Linked DNA regions of Syntrophobacter fumaroxidans MPOB. The protein of the gene in region 2 interacts with the protein of the main gene of each other region in a pairwise test. Links are inferred from orthologs where the notes say so. Each region holds a gene or a part of one and is shown on either strand. Other genes may lie near its edges.

Region 1 (4,271 bases), 1.8 Mb from region 2 along the record:
ATTCAGGAGTTGCTTTCGGACACCGAAGTCGACGAAAACCGCCTGCTGCAGGAAGTCGCCTACATCGCCGAACGAGCCGACATCAACGAGGAGATCGTCCGCCTGAAGAGCCATTTCGATCAACTCCGCGAGCTTCTCTCGGAACAGGCGCCCTCGGACGGCAGGAGGCTCGATTTCCTGGCGCAGGAGCTGCACCGGGAAGTCAATACGATCGGGAGCAAGACCGGCGACCTGGAAACCGTTCAAGCCGTGGTGCGCATGAAAACCGAAATCGGGAAAGTGAAGGAGCAGGTCCAGAATATCGAATAGGCCCGCCGGCGGCGCCGTCCCGGTCCCCGGTTCACGGGAATGCCCCGCGGCCGAAAAGTCGGCTCCCGCCGGACAAAACGCTTGCTTTTGCCCGGGGCTTCAACGAATATTCTCGAACACCCCGCGTTCGGTTTTGCAGATCGGCGATCGTCCGACCGCGGAGCGCCTCTCTCGCCCGCAGGAGGCGGTGATCGAAGGCGCCCACGATTCGGAGCGGTCGCCGATGCCGTGACCGTCGAAGATCGCCTTTTGTTTGGCGAACACCGCAACAGATGCCTGAGGGGTCATTCATGGAAGTAAAACTGCTCAACATCGGATTCGGAAACACGGTTATCGCCAATCGAGTGATCGCCATCGTTTCGCCGGCATCGGCTCCCATGAAGAGGCTCAAGGAGGATGCGCGGCAGGCGAACAAGCTGATCGACGCCACCATGGGCCGCAGGACCCGAGCCATCATCGTCACCGACAGCGATCACATCATCCTTTCGGGCGTCCAGGCCGAAACCATCGCACAGCGCCTCTTGACCGAAGGGGGAGTGCGGGACGTGAACCTGCTCAAGCAGGCAAAAGATTAGCCATGTCCCGCCCAGCCTATTCCGGACAGATTTTCATCGTCTCCGCCCCATCGGGTGTCGGCAAGACCACCATGATCCGCGCCATCCTGGACCGGTGTCCCGAGCTGCGTTTCTCCGTGTCGTGCACCACGCGTTCGCCGCGCCCCGGAGAAGCGGACGGAAAAGATTATCATTTCCTGACGCAGCGGGAATTCCTGGACGGCATTTCGGCCGGCCGGTTCCTGGAATGGGCGGAAGTCCACGGGAACTTCTACGGCACGGACGGGAACCAGGTGGAGGAATGGATCGCGCAAGGCCGGGACGTGCTGCTCGATATCGACGTTCAGGGGGCCAGGCAGGTCCGGTGCACCTACCCTTGCGCGCACACCATCTTTATCGTGCCGCCGTCCATGGAAGTCCTCGAGCAGAGGTTGAACATGCGGGGCACCGAATCCCCCCGGCAGATCGGCGAACGTTCGGCTGCGGCACGCCGTGAAATGTTGCAGGCTCCGTGGTACGACTACCTCATCGTCAACGACGTTCTGGCGGACGCGGTCGCCGACCTGCACGCGATCCTGCGCGCCTGTCGCTGCCGCCGCGACGTCCGGATGGGGCGGCTCAAGCCGTTTTTCATGTCCCGGCTGCCCTCCTGACGGTTCATTTGCCCGGATCGTTGATTTCCATGAGAAAGACGCATTCAAGCACGCCGCCTCATCTCTGGGTCTCCGGTTTCAACCCGGTGCGGGAAGTCCTGCTGACGGGTCGCGTCGAAGTCCTGGAAATGATCGTGGCCAGGTCGGACCAGCGCGTCCGGGAACTGGTGGAACTGGGGGCTCTGAGGGGCATTGCGCCCCGGCAGGAAACACGGGACGGCCTTTCGGCCCTGGTGGGGCATGCGCACCACCAGGGGGTTGCGCTGCGCATGCGCGAATTCCCTTATGCCGCCCTGGAGGCACTGCTGGAAAAGCCCACGGGGGAGCGGGAGCCGCTGGTGATTCTCGATTGCCTGCAGGATCCGCAGAACCTGGGCGCCATGCTGAGGAGCGCCTGTTTTCTGGGCGCGCGCGGCGTGATCGTTCCCAGGGACAGGTCGGCCCGGGTCACCTCCACGGTCATCAGAATCGCCGCGGGAGCCACCGCGTACCTGCCGGTCATCCAGGTGAACAACCTGGTGAGGGCTCTGGAACAATTGAAGGAATGCGGGCTGTGGATCTTCGGTCTCGACGCGCAGGCCGCTCAGACGATCTACGACGCGGACCTCACGGTCCCCCTGGGACTGGTTGTAGGCAACGAACAGAAAGGACTGCGACCGCTCGTCGCAAGAGCCTGCGACGCCATGGTCCGCATACCCGAACATGGACCGCTGCAATCCCTCAACGCCGCGACTTCGGGGGCCATTGCACTGGCCGAGGTGCAACGCCGGCGCCTCATGGGGAAATAGCCGGACGCCCCCCGAAGAGCGCCGTCCCGATTCTCACCAGGGTCGCCCCTTCCTCGACGGCCACCTCGAAATCATTGCTCATGCCCATGGAGAGCTCGGTGAGCTCGCCGGGGCGGGGAGCGATCCCCCTCAAGCGCTCCAGCAGCTCCCGCAACAACCTGAAAAAGGGGCGTACCTCCTGTGCGTTTTCGAAGTAGGGGGGAAGGGTCATGAGACCGCGAACGCTCAGCCCGGAGAGCGCTGCGACGGCTTCGAACAGCTTCGGGAGGTCATCGGGCGACACCCCGCTCCTGCTCTGTTCGTCGCCGACGTTGACCTGGAGCAGAACGGGGATCACGCGGTTTCTTTTTCTCGCCTGCCGGTCGAGCTCGACGGCCAGGCGCAGCCGGTCCACCGTATGAACCCAGTCGCAGTATTCCGCCGCCACCCGAGCCTTGTTCGATTGAAGGTGGCCGATGAAATGCCATGACACCGCCAGATCTTCCAGGGCTTCGATTTTTCTTCGCGCTTCCTGGATGTAATTCTCCCCGAGCAGGGTCAGGCCCGCTTCCACGCCTTCCCTGATGCGGTCGGTCGGGACGGTTTTCGTCACCGCCACCAGCCGCACGGCGGCGGGGTCCCGCCCCGCCCTGGAGCAGGCGGCGTTCATGCGCTCCTGAATTCGTTCGAGGTTCTCAGCCACGGTCGCCATGGCGGTCCATGCCTCCTTGCGCCTTCCGGTCCGCGTGCCGAACGGCGCTCAGGAACGTTCTTCCGCAACGGGTGCCACAACCCCGCATTCGACCAGCAGATCCAGGACTTCGCTCAAGGGCAGTCCCACCACGTTGGTATAGGATCCTTCGATGGATGCCGCCAGGAAAGCTCCCATCCCCTGGATTCCGTATGCGCCCGCCTTGTCCAGCGGCTCCCCGGTATTCACATAGGAACGGATTTCGGCCGGGGAAAGCCGCTTGAAGCGCACCGTGGTCGTAACCGAACGTGTTTCGATCATGCGCCGGCTTCGATTCACCAGGCAGAATGCGCTGATCACCTCGTGGGTCGCTCCGCTCAGTTGCGCGAGCATCCGCAACGCTTCCGCGGAATCGGCCGGTTTCCCGAAAACGGTCGCGCCGAGCGCCACGACCGTGTCCGCGCCCAGCACCCAGGAATCCGGGAACAGCTCGGCGACCGCTTCGGCCTTCTCCCGGGCGCAGCGCGCAGCGAGCTCCACCGGGGGACCGAAGACCCTGCCCGTGGATTCTTCAATTCCGCTGACGATCACATCAAAGGTCAGTCCCATCAACGTGAGCAATTCCCTGCGGCGCGGAGAGGAAGAGGCGAGAACGAGGGGCCGGACTGTGCGGAACGGAGGGGGCCCGGTGCCGGACTCAAGCAGGATCATTCCGAGTCCGCCGCGTCGGAAAAGCCGTCCATTCTGAAGACCCGCTGGGCGTTGAGCGTGGTCTGGTCGGCAACGACCGTGAAGGGGCAACCGCGCAATTCGGCCACTTTCCGCGCCGTGTGGTAGACGAACGCCGGTTCGTTGACTTTCCCCCGGTGAGGGATCGGGGCCAGGTAGGGAGCGTCCGTCTCGACCAGCAGGCGGTCCAGCGGGGCCCGCCTCACCACGTCGTGGAGCAGCTCGGCTTTCGGGAACGTCACCGTGCCCGGTATGGAAAGGTGGAAACCGAGATCGAGGCACCTCTCCGCGGTGGTCCAGTCCCCGGAAAAGCAGTGCATCACCGCCCCGACCAATGAAGGAAGGTACTCGGGCACAATCCGGAAAAAGTCATCGAATGCCTGTCGGACGTGAAAGACGACCGGAAGCTTCTCGTCGGCGGCGACTTCGAGTTGCCGACGCAGGCACTTCCTCTGGATGGCACGGGGCTGGTAGTCCCGGTAGTAGTCCAGGCCCGCTTCGCCGATGGCGAGCACCTTCTCCTGCCTGCTGAGCTCACGGAGAATCTCCGTTGCTTTTTCGTCGAGGA
Region 2 (4,436 bases):
CCCGAAATCCAGGAATTCAGCATCGGCCATGCCGTGATTGCCCGGGCGGTGCTGGTGGGCATGGAACGCGCCGTCCGGGAAATGCTTGCGCTGGTGAACGGTTAGATGGCCATCCGCGGCATCGGCATCGACCTGATCCGGGTCGACCGGCTCCGTCTCCTGCTGGAGCGCTGGGGAGCGCGGTTCGAACAACGCGTTTTCACCAGGAACGAACGGGAAGACTGCTCCCGGCGAAAGGACTATGCGGGCTGCCTGGCCTTGCGGTTTTCCGCCAAGGAGGCTTTTGCCAAGGCGTTGGGTACCGGGCTTCGAAACCCGGTCACCTGGCAGGATATCGAGGTGTCGAACGACTCGCTCGGGAAACCGACGATCTCTCTTTCCGAGAGCGCTCTGCGGTTCTGCCGGGAACACAATATCACTTCCTGGCACTTGAGCCTCACCGACGATGGCGATTACGGTGCCGCCGTGGTCGTGCTCGAAGGTCCCTCAGCGGCGCCCGGCACATCACCGGAAGGCGAGGCGGAGCCTTGAGCGGTCCCCCGGCGGGGGAAAAACCCCGCCTTTCCGGCCTTCAACCCCGATCTGCCGCAGCGCCGTCGCGCTCATTGCTTTGCGTCCCCACCAGGAGGTCATCATGTTCATCGTAACCGCGTCCGAAATGGCCGGGCTGGACCGCGCGACCATCGAGGAAATCGGCATCCCGGGGATCGTCCTGATGGAGAACGCCGCGCGGGGAGCCGCGGCGTTCTATCTGGAAGTCGTTCCCGACCTTCTCACGCGCCGCATCACGGTGTTGGCGGGAAGCGGCAACAACGCCGGGGACGGATTCGTGTTGGCAAGGCTGTTCAAGAACCAGGGAGCGGATGTCCGGGTGGTCTGCCTGAGGCCGCCGGAAAACCTTCAGGGGGATGCCCTGACCAACTTCAGGATTCTCGATAAGCTTTGCATCCCGGTGCGGACCTGGGAGGAACAGGGGGACTTCGATACGCAGTGGAGCGCGGTCCGGGAGAGCGGGACCGTCATCGACGCCATCCTTGGAACCGGTTTGAAAAGCGAGGTCCGGGGACTGTACCGGCAGGTCATTGAAGCCGCCAACGCGCTCCCGGTTCCGATACTCGCCGTGGACATCCCATCCGGGCTGGATGCGAGCACCGGGAAACCCTTGGGGACAGCCATCCGGGCAACCGCCACGGCCACTTTCGGATTCCTCAAGATCGGGCAGGTCGTCGAGCCCGGATGCGATTATGTCGGCCGCCTCAAGGTGATCGATATCGGCATTCCGCCGACTCTTTCGGAAAAGCACGGCATTCGTCGCCGGTGGCTGACCGATGAATCCCTGTCGGCTTGGGTGGAACCTCGCCCGGTCGGCACGCACAAAGGGAGCGCCGGGCACGTGGCGGTCCTGTCGGGCTCTGTGGGCAAGACGGGGGCGGCAACCCTGATCTGCCTCGGCGCGGGCCGTGTGGGCGCGGGACTGGTGACCCTGTTCATTCCGGCAAGTCTCAATCCCATCCTGGAGGTGAAGCTCACCGAGGCGATGACTTATCCCATACCGGAAACGCCCGGGCAGACCCCCGCTTCTGCGGCCTTGCCGGAAATCCTCGAGTTCGCCGGGGACAAGCAGGCCCTTGCCGCGGGACCGGGCATCTCCCTGCACCCGGACACGCAGCGGCTCGTGGAAGGCCTGATCGCTCAAGCCCCCTGTCCGATGGTCCTCGACGCCGACGCCGTCACCATCGTCTCCCGGACTCCCGATCTGCTGAAGAAGGCACGGCAGCCTCTCGTCCTGACTCCCCATCCCGGGGAGATGGCGCGTTTGATCGGCGGGACGGTGCAGACCGTCCAGGAAAACCGTATCGAAGTCGCCTCCGAGTTCAGCCGCAAATATGGAGTAACGCTGGTTCTCAAGGGCTTTCGAACCGTTGTGGCCGCCCCCGACGGCCGGCTGGCCGTCAACAGCTCCGGCAACCCGGCCATGGCCGGCGGAGGCATGGGAGATACGCTGACCGGAATGATCGCGGGATTCCTGGGGCAAGGCTACGAACCCTATCGCGCCGCGTGCCTCGGGGTTTACATCCACGGCGCCGCGGCAGACCGCAGGTTCGGCGGCGTGGCCACCCGCGGCATGCCGGCTTCGGACCTCCTCGACGACGTCCCGGAAGTGATCGGCCGCCTGGAGCGCCTGCGGAGCCGGTCGTGACACGGATCGTGCTCCATTCGCCTTCCGAGGAATGCACCTGCGCCATCGGCCGCGGGATCGCCGAGTTGCTGGAACCCGGCGATGTGCTGGCGCTATGGGGAGAGCTCGGCGCGGGCAAGACATTCCTGGCCGGCGCCATCGCTCACGGCCTCGGAGTTCCCGTGTCCGTGCCCATTACGAGTCCCACCTTCACCTTCATCAACGAATACGAAGGCCGCCTCCCCCTGGCCCATATCGATCTGTACCGCCTGAGCGGCCCGGATGACCTGGACACGCTGCCCTGGCAGGACGCGGTGTACGGCGCCGCCGCGGCCGTGATCGAATGGCCGGAACGCATGGGTGCCCTGCTCCCGGAAGAGCGCTGGGACCTCGGCATCGAGATCGCCGGCGACGAGAGCCGGACCTTTATCCTGACGCCGTCCGGGGCCGGGAACGATGCGCGCTCGCCGAAGTGGTTCGCGAAACTGCTCGAGATCGTTCAAAGCGGGGCGTGCCGGTAGACTCCCGTACCCGCGGGCATTTCACCGCCTCCCGGCCATGAAGGAAGCCCGGCGGGGCCTGCCTCGACACCCGCCGCGCAACATCACCCGATCAATCGAACAGGACCTGGTCATCCGGCTTTTCCACTTCCTTGGGAAATTCATGAAACGGAAACGGCTTCTCGTTTTCGTTCAAAGTCGCGTAGCGGATGATCCGATAGGCGTAGGTCGCCACTTTGTTGGAGAATTCCTTGAGGGGTTCGCTGTACTTCTGCGTGATGAGCAGATAGACGAATTGAAAAAGCACCGTCACCTGGACCACCACTTTCAGGACTTCCAGGATGATCAGGTAGAGCAGTGTATAAAGCAGCCTCAGTCCTATCTTCCCACGTGTCAGCTTCGTTCCTTCCGTGTCGTTCATGGCAGTTCTCCTGTAACGTGTGATGGGATTCCGCCGGATTCAGCCGGACTCGACCGGCAAAAACGGGAACCTGTTAGTCTTGCGGTGAATATGGGGGCACATTCGTCCGATGCGGGCGAGACCATTCGGTCTGCGCAAGGACCTCGTGAGCCGCTCGCGGCGGAGCGGGTCCCTCACGGTTCGCGTGCGCACCGGCACAGGCTCCGTCCCGGCCGTGCCGCAGGCCGGCGCGACCCGCGGGCACGGCGAAAGCACCCGCTCCGGACGGCCGGCTCCAGGACGAAGCTCATTCCACGGGATCGTCCGTCTTCAGCCAATTCCACTCCCCGGGATTCAAGGACAGCTTGGGAGACCAGAACAGCCGCCGAAAGTGATAGCCGTAGATGGCCATGGTCACCATGTCGGAAAAGGACTGGTGGTATTTGGAGACACCCTCCTGGATCAGTTTCCAGTAGTATTCGCGGCTCGGCTTCAGATCGGCTATGCCGAGGTAATACAGCGACCGCAGGAAGGTGAACAGGTCGTTTCTCTCGAGTTTGACCTCCACCCGCGGACGATAGTTCTTGAGGAACGCCAGGATGCGCCTGTAATACATCTCCGGCGAATAGATGGTGCTCATTACCCACTTGTACCCGTCGATAATCGTCTGGCGATCCATCCTGGGCGTGAAATTGAGGCTCCCGCTCACGTCCGTATTGTTGCCCGAAGCCTTGAACAGGAGCCGCCCCTCCTCTTCCAGCCGCTTGTAGAGCCGAGTTCCCGGCAGTGCCGTGAGCAGCCCGATCATGGCCGTCACGATGCCGTTTTTCTGGATGAAGTTGACCTGCCTCTGGAAGATGTCGGGGGGATCGTTGTCGAAGCCGATGATGAAACCGCCCATCACCGCCATCCCGTGCGCGTGGATGGCGCATACGGATTCGGAGAGACTGCGCCGCAGGTTCTGCGCCTTTCCGCATTCTTTCAGGCTCGCCTCGGACGGAGTTTCGAGACCGAGGAACACCTTGTTGAAACCCGCCGCAACCATGAGGTTCATCAATTCCACGTCGTCGGCGAGGTTGACCGAAGCCTCCGTGAAGAAGGTCAGTCGGTGCTTTTTAACGCTCTGCCACGCGATGATTTCTCTCAGGAGGCTCTTAACCTTCTGCTTGTTGCCGATGAAGTTGTCGTCCACGATGAACACGGACCCTCGCCAACCGCGATCGTACAAGGCATCCAGTTCGGCGATCACCTGCCCGTTGGGCTTGGTCCTGGGCACACGACCGTTGAGCACGATAATGTCGCAGAACTCGCAATCGAAGGGGCATCCCCTCGAGAACTGGATGCTCATGCTGGCGTA

Evidence for each region.
Region 1: the proteins of SFUM_RS11215 (region 2) and rlmB interact in binary tests that used the Escherichia coli proteins (3 or more experiments, as listed by UniProt). The link is inferred for Syntrophobacter fumaroxidans MPOB from one-to-one orthologs.

The regions. Positions count from the first base shown.
Region 1 is NC_008554.1:4,438,669-4,442,939, reverse strand. Bases 673-3,424 are described here. They hold rlmB (23S rRNA (guanosine(2251)-2'-O)-methyltransferase RlmB), read left to right. Parts: upstream 673-1,545; coding sequence 1,546-2,304; downstream 2,305-3,424. Other genes in these bases: SFUM_RS18760 (Maf family protein), read right to left, coding at 3,044-3,424; SFUM_RS18765 (YggS family pyridoxal phosphate-dependent enzyme), read right to left, coding at 2,291-2,995; gmk (guanylate kinase), read left to right, coding at 887-1,516; remA (extracellular matrix/biofilm regulator RemA), read left to right, coding at 673-884. Also shown: SFUM_RS18790 (YicC/YloC family endoribonuclease), read left to right, coding at 1-309; more of remA, read left to right, coding at 600-672; more of SFUM_RS18760, read right to left, coding at 3,425-3,685; SFUM_RS18755 (TatD family hydrolase), read right to left, coding at 3,682-4,271. UniProt on the Escherichia coli protein: Specifically methylates the ribose of guanosine 2251 in 23S rRNA.
Region 2 is NC_008554.1:2,652,125-2,656,560, forward strand. Bases 1-2,917 are described here. They hold SFUM_RS11215 (bifunctional ADP-dependent NAD(P)H-hydrate dehydratase/NAD(P)H-hydrate epimerase), read left to right. Parts: upstream 1-634; coding sequence 635-2,200; downstream 2,201-2,917. Other genes in these bases: SFUM_RS11205 (pyridoxine 5'-phosphate synthase), read left to right, coding at 1-105; acpS (holo-ACP synthase), read left to right, coding at 106-531; tsaE (tRNA (adenosine(37)-N6)-threonylcarbamoyltransferase complex ATPase subunit type 1 TsaE), read left to right, coding at 2,197-2,700; SFUM_RS11225 (DUF4389 domain-containing protein), read right to left, coding at 2,792-2,917. Also shown: more of SFUM_RS11225, read right to left, coding at 2,918-3,100; SFUM_RS11230 (B12-binding domain-containing radical SAM protein), read right to left, coding at 3,387-4,436. UniProt on the Escherichia coli protein: Bifunctional enzyme that catalyzes the epimerization of the S- and R-forms of NAD(P)HX and the dehydration of the S-form of NAD(P)HX at the expense of ADP, which is converted to AMP.